3 regions of the Pseudomonas sp. 37 R 15 genome follow, and region 2 is predicted to be linked to each of the others. Evidence: riboswitches for the same ligand, from Rfam matches in the RefSeq annotation. Region 2 holds a riboswitch; each other region holds the start of a gene.
The links. Region 2 has a riboswitch for cobalamin ahead of BFQ04_RS23780 (ABC transporter substrate-binding protein). Riboswitches for the same ligand answer to the same signal wherever they lie in the genome.
Positions count from the first base shown of each region.

Region 1 (3,270 bases), on a different contig from region 2:
AATCCGGGTAATGTGTCCGAATATAGTCATCAGCTGCAACACGGCTGCGCACCCGACGACCAACAGCGTCCAGGCGCCAACGCCCCCGCGCTTTGGGACACATCCTTGCGTGTCGACGATCCCTACTATCGCGCAGGCTCCGGTAAACCCTCGTGGTCTACGGAGGCGATGGCGCGCAACATTGACAGGAGGGGGCGTCGGTTGACAGACAGCAATCGCGATGGCGTCGTGCGGGTCGGTTATACGTTTAATGAAGTTGCATCACAGGAAAGCAAGTTTAACGAAACACAAAAAGCACAGGCCAGACGTTCAATGCAATCCTGGGCGGATGTGGCGAATATCAAGTTTGAAGAAGATGCTGTTGACGCTGAAGCGCGGCTGCGGTTCGTCAACAGTGACAACCAGCAGCCACCGGTGGCGGACGGCTTGTTCTCGAGTTATCAAGGACGGGTACGGGTTAACCCCGACTATTCGGATAACCGCGCGCCGGCAGTCAACAGCTTCGCGCGCCAAACGCTCACTCACGAGATCGGACACACATTGGGCGCCGCGCATACGGGCAATTATGATGCGTCGTGGGGGCCTTCCAACTATGCAGACCACGCCGCCTACGCACAAGACAGTCGGGGCCACTCCGTCATGAGTTATTTTGCGCCGGGCAATACCGGTCAGGACTTCAAGGGCCAACATGCCTCGTCGCCGTTGATGGCTGACATTGCCTGGTCTCAGCGGGTCTATGGTGCCAATCACCAGACCCGTAACACCGATACCACCTACGGGTTCAACTCCAATACCCAGCGAGACGACCTGTCCTTGAGTTCATCGCGCAACCGTGCTGTCTTTTGCGTCTGGGATGGGGGTGGCAACGATACGTTGGACTTCTCCGGATATCATCAGGACCAGGTGATCAACTTGCGTGCCGAATCCTTCTGCGACGTAGGGGGAATGAAGGGCAATGTGTCCATCGCCAAGGGCGTTGTCCTGGAAAACGCCATCGGTGGTTCGGGCAATGACGTGCTGATCGGAAATGACGCCGACAACCGCCTCAAAGGCGGCGCCGGGGCGGACCGCATGCGCGGCGGTGCGGGCAGCGATACGTTTGTATACGACAATGCCGGTGATTCGACGTTGTACGCCCCGGACCAGGTGACCGACTTTGTCAGTGGTCAGGACAAAATCGATATTGGCGCGCTGTTGCGCAAACATGACATCCGTTCGCTGACATTCGTCAGCCAGTTCACCGGGCGGGCAGGCGAGGTGGGCGTGGGCTACGATCCGCACACGAACGAGTCGTGGGTCGTACTCGACTTGACCGGCAATGGCGAGATTGACCTGTACCTCGAGAGCCAGGGGCAAATACTGCATACCGATATTGTTGGCGATGTACCTGTCAGCTATCACTACGCCTGAACCTTCCATCGCGGCTACGGGACATTGACCGCAGACCGCGCACTGCGTAGCCTTGCCTGCTCGAGGTTCTTCGGCTGCGGCCGAAGCTAAGAAGGGAACGCGGTACAAGCCGCGGCTGCCCCCGCAACTGTGAAGGGTTCACCTGACTGCAATGCCACTGCCGATACGGCGGGAAGGCGCAGCCGGCGCCGGTCGCAAGACCCGCAAGCCCCAAGCCAGGAGACCTGCCTCGCAATCGATTTTTCAATTCAACCGGGCGGGGTGATCCGGTGACGAAACCCGCTGCTGCGCGCCGCCGCAGGGCCTGTCGTCCCGTATGCCCGCCCCAAAGGGCATCCGATGAAAACACTGGCCAAACTCCCCGTCACCATCGTTACCGGCTTTCTCGGCTCGGGCAAGACTACGTTGCTGCGTCATATGCTCGACAACGCCCAGGGCCGTCGCATTGCCGTGATCGTCAACGAGTTTGGCGAGCTGGGCATTGACGGTGAAATCCTCAAGCAGTGTTCCATCGGTTGCACCGAGGAAGAAGCCAATGGCCGCGTGTACGAACTGGCCAACGGTTGCCTGTGCTGCACCGTTCAGGAAGAGTTCTTCCCGGTGATGCGCGAACTGGTGGCCCGACGCGGCGACCTTGACCACATTCTCATCGAAACCTCGGGCCTGGCCTTGCCCAAGCCATTGGTCCAGGCCTTCCAATGGCCGGAAATCCGCAATGCGTGCACCGTGGACGCGGTGATTACCGTGGTCGACAGCCCGGCCGTGGCTGCCGGCACCTTCGCCGCGTTTCCGGATCAAGTCGATGCCCAGCGCAAACTCGACCCGAACCTGGACCACGAGTCGCCTTTGCACGAATTGTTCGCCGACCAATTGGCCAGCGCCGACCTGGTGATCCTCAACAAATCCGACCTGATCAGCGCCGAAGACCTGGCCCGCGTGCGCCTGGAAGTCGCTGAAGAGCTGCCGCCGGCGGTGAAGATCATCGAAGCCAGCAGCGGTCGCCTGCCGTTGGACGTGCTGATTGGCCTGGGTGCGGGCTCGGAGGAGCACATTGATGCTCGCCACAGCCATCATGATCATCACCACGACGGTGAGGACCCCCTTAATCACGACCACGATCACGACGCCTTCGACTCGATCTCCATCGACCTGCCTCAAGCAGACGAAGCCCTGTTGCTCGACGCCCTGACCCAACTGGTGGTGCAGCACGGCATCCTGCGCGTCAAAGGTTTCGCTGCGATCCCGAACAAGCCGATGCGCCTGCTGATCCAGGGCGTGGGCACGCGCTTCGACAAGCACTTTGACCGGGCCTGGGGCTTGGAAGAAGCACGCACCACGCGCCTGGTGCTGATCGGCCAGGAACTGGATGCCGCCGGCCTCGAAGCGCAACTGCGCGCTGCCCTCAGCGTTTAACCATGCACCTGCTCAGGACCCAGCCCGGTGGTTTCGTCGCGGACGACACTATCGCCGACCTTGGCCAAACCCCTGCCGAACTGGTGATCCTGTGCAGCGGCGATTCCAGCCTGGCGCTGCTCGCCGAAGCGGCGCAGCAGTTGCCCGAGGATTACCCCAGCCTGCGCCTGGCCAACCCGATGCAGGTGCAGAACCACGCCTCGGTCGACCTGTACGTCGATGAGGTGCTGCGCCACGCCAAGGTCATCCTGATTTCCTTGCATGGCGGCATCGGTTATTGGCGCTACGGCATCGAGCGCCTGGTGGAACTGGCCGAGCGCGGCGTCACGCTGATCCTGATGCCGGGGGATGATCGTCCGGACCCGGAACTCAGCGGCCTGAGCACCGTCGCCGCCGAACAGCGCGAGCGTCTGTGGCACTTTTTGCGCCAGGGTGGCCTGGGCAATG
Region 1 covers NZ_CVTV01000015.1:24,207-27,476, forward strand. Annotated here, with positions in the region: gene BFQ04_RS03750 (M10 family metallopeptidase C-terminal domain-containing protein) at 1-1,410, shown strand, start outside; cobalamin riboswitch at 1,457-1,657, shown strand; gene cobW (cobalamin biosynthesis protein CobW) at 1,750-2,823, shown strand; gene cobN (cobaltochelatase subunit CobN) at 2,826-3,270, shown strand, end outside.
Region 1: another riboswitch for cobalamin. It lies ahead of cobW (cobalamin biosynthesis protein CobW); the one in region 2 lies ahead of BFQ04_RS23780 (ABC transporter substrate-binding protein).

Region 2 (3,270 bases):
CCAGCCCATCCTTGCTGGAGGCCAGGGCTGCGACGCCGCGGGTTACCGCAGCCAAGGACCTGCAGGACCGGCGCGGCTACGCCGAGGATTTTCTCGGCAGCTTCGGTGTGCCCTGGCCCACCCTTGACTCGACCCTGGCAGGCGATGCCCAGCCCGGGCGCCTGGACTACACGCACTTTTCCATCAGTATGTCGCGCTCCCGACGCCTGGCACTGTATGTCGGCGTCAACATCGATGGCGACAAGCACGTGGATATCGTGCGCAGCAACGACACCTGGGCCTACGACGGCCGCCTGCCCCTCGACGCCCAGGTGGGCGAGGACCTCTACGCCGGCAATGGCCTGGACCGTGGTCATCTGGTGCGGCGCCAGGACCCCAACTGGGGAAACGAGGCGAACACCGCCAACCTCGACACCTTCCACTTCACCAACTGCTCGCCGCAGATGAGCGGCTTCAACCAGAAGACCTGGCTGGAACTGGAAGACTACATCCTCGACAACACCCAGCGCTGGAAAGCCCGCGCCAGCGTATTCAGCGGCCCGGTGTTTGGCGACGACGACCGCCTGTACCGTGGCGTGAAAATCCCCCAGGCGTTCTGGAAAGTCGTGGCCTACCTCAGCGACGACGGCAAACCCTCGGCCAGCGCGTACATGATCGACCAGCGCCGCGAGCTGGACCAACTGGACCTGGTATTCGGCCCGCTCAAAACCTACCGGCGCAGCGTGCTGCAGATCGAACAATTGACCGGTATCCGCTTCGGCAACCTGGCCGACTACGACGGTTTCAGCAACGAAGAGCGCGCCACGGGGACGCGGATCGAAGCGCTGATCCGGGGGCCGCAGGATATCCGACTCTGACCACGGCCCATTGTAGGAGCGAGCTTGCACGCGAAGCACCTTAGAGCACCGCGGCGCATCAGGCCGCTCGCGTTATCGTTGACGACCTTCGCGAGCAAGCTCGCTCCTACAGGCCGTGATCGACTACCATAGCGCCGCCGGTTCCCACACGGGACTAACAGGGAATTCGAAACGCCGCCCGCGACGTCAATCGAAACTGCCCCCGCAACTGTAGGTGCTGAGCCTGCTCCCCACTGCCACTGGACGTTGTCCGGGAAGGCCGGAGCGTGGCGACGACGCATCAGTCAGGAGACCTGCCGGCCAAGTGACTCACTAACCGGCGGGGTGTCCGGGAAGGACATCCGCGCCCTGCCAGACCTGCAGCGTTCGAAGGTGTGTTTCCGAGCCGTACCGCCCCTGCTTCACGTACGGTTCACCGGAGATTGCCCCATGCTGCTACGCGTTTCGGCCCTGATCACTGGCCTGGGCTTGTGTGCCCTGGCCCACGCCGCGCCTACTCACTACCCGCTGACGGTCGAGAACTGCGGCAACAGCCTCACCTTCCAGCAAGCCCCCGCGCGCAGCGTGACGATCGGCCAGGCCGCCACCGAGATGCTGTATGCGCTGGGAGTGGGCAATAAAGTGGTCGGTACTTCGCTGTGGTTCAACGATGTGCTGGGGCAGTACAAGGCGCAGAACGACAGCATCGAGCGCCTGGCCAATAACGAGCCGAGCTTCGAGGCGGTCATCGCCAAGCGCCCGCAACTGGTGGCCGCCGAGCTGGAATGGGTGGTCGGCCCTCAAGGCGTGGTGGGTACCCGCGAACAGTTTCACGAACTGAATATTCCCACCTACCTGCTGCCCTCCGACTGCGAAGGCAAGGACAATCTGGTCGGCGCCGACGGCACGCGGCTGGAGCCGTTTCGCATCGAGACGATCTACAAGAGCCTCAGCCAACTGGCCGAGATCTTCGACGTGCAAGCGCGCGGCCAGCAACTGACCGATGAACTCAAGGCGCGCCTGGCCAAGTCGATTGCCACCGCGCAGAGCAAAGGTTTGAAACAGGCCAGCGCGCTGGTGTGGTTCTCCAGCGCCGAAATGGCCAGCGACCCTTACGTGGCCGGCCACAAAGGGGTTCCGCAATTCATGCTGCAAACCCTCGGCCTGCGCAACGTGGTGCAATCGGATGAAGAATGGCCCGCCGTCGGCTGGGAAACCATCGCCAAGGCCAACCCTACCTTCCTGGTGATCGCGCGCATGGACCGCCGCCGCTACCCCGCCGACGACCATGAAAAGAAGCTGGCCTTCCTGCGTAGCGACCCGGTGACGCGCAACATGGACGCGGTGAAACACAACCGCATCATCATCCTCGACGCCCTCGCGCTGCAGGCCAGCCTGCGCACCTTCGACGGCCTGGAACAGCTGGCCGCCGCCATCGACGGCTACAACCTGCCGCAATGATACGGACCCTGCTCGCCCTCACGCTGCTGCTGATCGCCCTGCTTGCCGGTGTGGCCATCGGCGAAACCGCTATCTCGCCGCAGGTGGTGCTCCAGGTGCTCGCCAACAAACTGTGGGCGGCTGGCTATGTGCTCGATCCCATCGATGAAGGCGTGGTATGGAACTACCGCCTGACCCGCGCCCTGGTCGCCGGTGCCTGTGGTGCGGGCCTGGCGACTTGTGGGGTGATCCTGCAATCGTTGCTGCGCAACCCGTTGGCCGACCCGTATTTGCTGGGCATCAGCGCCGGCGCCTCGACCGGTGCGGTGCTGATTGCCTTGCTCGGGGTGGGCGGCGGTTTGATTTCGTTGTCGGCGGGCGCCTTTGTCGGCGCCATGGCCGCGTTTGCACTGGTGATCCTGCTGGCGCGGGCCAGCGGTTCCGCCAGCGGCACCGGCCAGATCATCCTCGCCGGCATCGCCGGTTCGCAGTTGTTCAATGCGCTCACCGCGTTCCTGATTACCAAATCCGCCAGCTCCGAACAGGCCCGCGGCATCATGTTCTGGCTGCTGGGCAACCTCAGCGGCGTGCGCTGGCCATCGGTGTGGCTGGCGGTGCCGGTGGCGGTCGCAGGGCTGGTGGTGTGCCTGTGGCACCGACGTGCATTGGATGCGTTTACCTTCGGCACCGATTCGGCGGCCTCGCTGGGCATCCCGGTGCGTCGCGTGCAGGTTGTGCTGGTGGGCTGCGCGGCAGTGGTCACGGCGGTGATGGTGTCGATTGTCGGTTCCATCGGGTTTGTCGGGCTGGTGATCCCCCATGCCGTGCGCTTGATGCTCGGCACCGGGCACTCGCGACTGCTGCCGGCCAGCGCCCTGGGCGGCGCCTTGTTCCTGATCGCGGCGGATGTGCTGTCGCGTACCTTGATCAAGGGCCAGGTGATTCCGGTGGGCGTGGTCACCGCGCTGGTCGGCGCGCCGGTGTTTGCGCTGAT
Region 2 covers NZ_CVTV01000059.1:29,846-33,115, reverse strand. Annotated here, with positions in the region: gene BFQ04_RS23785 (DNA/RNA non-specific endonuclease) at 1-857, shown strand, start outside; cobalamin riboswitch at 979-1,173, shown strand; gene BFQ04_RS23780 (ABC transporter substrate-binding protein) at 1,287-2,297, shown strand; gene BFQ04_RS23775 (FecCD family ABC transporter permease) at 2,294-3,270, shown strand, end outside.

Region 3 (3,270 bases), on a different contig from region 2:
TCGGCTTCGGGGAAGGCGTGGTCAGTCATGGCCTCATCGGGGGCAAGCCCCCTCCCACATTGGATGGGGTTTCAACTCGGTCAATTGTGGGAGGGGCGGTGCGACGATTCGACTTGCCCCCGATAGCGGTGTCGGGACCTGGCGCAAACAATGCGGCCACCGCCGCCGGGTTCGACGGAAAGTAAAAGTGCACATAGGAGGCTGTCATCCGCCCCTGCCGATAGACCGCCTCGGCCCCGCGCCCACCATTGGGGCTAAGCCCGCGGGCGATCGGCTCCAACGCTGTGCTGGTCAAGGAGTGATGATAGGTATGCCCGCGCAACGTGCCCTCGGGCAGCTCCACGATTTGCAGCGCCAGGGCGGCCAATTTCTTTTGCATCACTGCATCGCCCTGCAGCAGACCGAGCAGTTCGGCGCGGTTGCCGTCGACATCGGTCAGCGAGTCGAGCAAATACAGCATGCCGCCACACTCGGCGAGCAATGGCTTGCCGGCGGCATGATGGGCGCGGATCGCCTCAAGCATTGCAGTATTTTGCGACAGCGCCAGGTGATGCAGTTCCGGGTAGCCACCTGGCAGGTACAGGCTGTCGGCGTCAGGCAACGCATGATCGTGAAGGGGCGAGAAAAACGTGAGCTGCGCGCCCATGGCCCGCAGCAGGTCGAGGCTGGCGCCGTAGGTAAAGGCGAAGGCTTCGTCGCGGGCTACCGCAATGCGTACCCCGGCGAGCAAGGGCTCGGCCTCGATGACTTCGGGCGCGGCAAACATTACCGGCGGCGGCACGGCCACTTCGCAACTGCTGCCCAGCGCTTGGGCGGCGGCGTCCAGGCGCGCGTCGAGGTCATTCAGTTCGCTGGCTTGCACCAGGCCCAGGTGACGGCTGGGCAATTCGATGCCGGTTTCGCGCGACAGCGCGCCGTACCAACGCAAGCCTTCGGTCAGGCTGCCCTCCAGCAACTGCGCATGGCGCAGTGTGCCGACGCGGTTGGCGAGCACCCCGGCGAAGGGCAGGTCCGGCTGGTAGCGTGCCAGGCCTAACGCGAGCGCGCCGAAGGTCTGCGCCATGGCCGTGCCGTCGATCACGCCCAGCACCGGCACCCCGAAATGCCGCGCCAGGTCGGCGCTGGAAGGGGTGCCGTCGAACAGGCCCATCACGCCTTCGATCAGGATCAGGTCGGCCTCACCCGCCGCTTCCCACAACAAGCGACGACTTTCCTGCTCGCCGACCATCCACATGTCCAATTGATACACCGGCGCGCCACTGGCGCGTTCGTGAATCATCGGGTCAAGGAAGTCCGGCCCGCATTTGAATACGCGAACCTTGCGCCCCAGGTTGCGGTGCAAACGCGCCAACGCGGCGGTGACCGTGGTTTTGCCCTGGCCGGACGCCGGTGCGGCGATCAATACGGCCGGGCAATGACGGGGCTGATTCAAAGTTCGACGCCTTTCTGAGCCTTGATACCGGCCTGGAACGCGTGCTTGAGCATGCCCATGTCGGTGACGGTATCGGCCATTTCGATCAGTTCCGGCTTGGCACCCCGGCCGGTGACCACCACGTGCTGCATCGGCGGGCGGGCTTGCAGGTCGCCGAGCACCTGGTCCAGGTCAAGGTAGCCGTGCTTGAGGGCGATGTTCAACTCGTCCAGCACCACCAGGCCGATGGAGGGGTCATTCAGCATCGCCCTGGATACCGCCCAGGCCGCTTCGGCGGCGGCGATATCGCGCTGGCGATCCTGGGTTTCCCAGGTAAAGCCCTCGCCCATCACATGGAAGCGCACTTGCTCGGGGAAACGGCGGAAGAACATCTCTTCGCCGGTACTGTTGCGCCCCTTGATAAACTGCACCACGCCGCACTGCATGCCATGGCCCATGGCCCGGGCCAGCATGCCGAAGGCCGAGCTGCTCTTGCCCTTGCCGTTGCCGGTCAGCACCAGCAGCAAACCGCACTCATTGGGCGAATTGGCGATGCGTTCATCGATCACGGCTTTTTTGCGCAGCATGCGCGCCAGGTGGCGTTCGTCGCGGTCGGGGGTATCGGTCATGGCAGCTCTCCGTTGGGGCTGGACAAAAAACGGCGGGCAGGAAAAAAACAAAACAGACAGCCAAGCATCGCCCACCGTGATGCTGTTGAATGTTTCAGGCCGGTCTCCGGGCTCATGAGTGGCACTCGGTCTGTGTAAAAGACCGTGCAGGCCGACGGCGCGCCTTCCCATATCGCCTGCGATACAGTGGCCAACAGCGCCGTCTTGACTCATTTACCGTTGCGGGGGCAGCGCCGGAATTGCGGCAGCACTGTGTACAAGTGCGCTCACTCACCGGCTTCCCTGTTTCACTCTGTCGACGCGTACGCCACGGAGCACCTGAAACAAGCCGCGAAGGTTAGTGGGTTGGGGGTGGAGCGTCAATTAAAGCTGGTCCTGTACTTGAACCATCAAGGTGATGTGCTTCTCTACCCTTACAGGTATTCAGGAGAACACCATGCATAAAACCAGACTTGCCTTACTGATCATGCTGGCCGGCACCCTCGCCGCCTGCGGAGAAAGCTCTACCCTGCAGGTGACGGATGGCACCGGGCCCTCGCCCAAGCTGCCGGAACCAAACAAGACGCTGATCCCTACCGTGAACATCGCACCAGCTGTCGGCTGGCCCGACGGCGCCAGGCCAACCGCCGCTGCCGGCACGCAAGTGGCCGCATTCGCCGAGGGCCTGGAGCATCCGCGCTGGCTCTATGTGCTGCCCAACGGCGACATACTGGTGGCCGAGACCAACGCACCGCCCAAGCCGGATGACACCAAAGGCATTCGCGGCTGGGTCATGGAAAAAGTCATGGGCCGCGCCGGCGCTGGTGTGCCGAGCCCGAACCGCATCACCCTGCTGCGCGACGCCGACCATGACGGCGTCGCCGAAACGCGCACGGTGTTCCTGGAAAACCTCAACTCGCCGTTCGGCATGGCCCTGGTCGGCAACGACCTGTACGTGGCCGACTCGGACAAGTTGCTGCGCTTCCCCTATCAGCCTGGCGAAACCGCGATCAAGGCGGCCGGCACCAAGGTCGTCGATCTACCGGGCGGCAGCCTCAACCATCACTGGACCAAAAACGTGGTGGCCAGCCAGGATGGCAGCAAGCTGTATGTCAGCGTCGGCTCCAACAGCAACGTCGGCGAGAACGGCCTGGAAGCCGAAGAAGGCCGGGCGGCGATCTGGGAGGTCGACCGCGCCACGGGCCAGCATCGTATTTTCGCCTCCGGCCTGCGCAATCCCAACGGCATGGC
Region 3 covers NZ_CVTV01000018.1:76,100-79,369, forward strand. Annotated here, with positions in the region: gene bluB (5,6-dimethylbenzimidazole synthase) at 1-29, opposite strand, end outside; gene BFQ04_RS04240 (cobyrinate a,c-diamide synthase) at 26-1,432, opposite strand; gene cobO (cob(I)yrinic acid a,c-diamide adenosyltransferase) at 1,429-2,040, opposite strand; cobalamin riboswitch at 2,120-2,377, opposite strand; gene BFQ04_RS04250 (PQQ-dependent sugar dehydrogenase) at 2,477-3,270, shown strand, end outside.
Region 3: another riboswitch for cobalamin. It lies ahead of cobO (cob(I)yrinic acid a,c-diamide adenosyltransferase); the one in region 2 lies ahead of BFQ04_RS23780 (ABC transporter substrate-binding protein).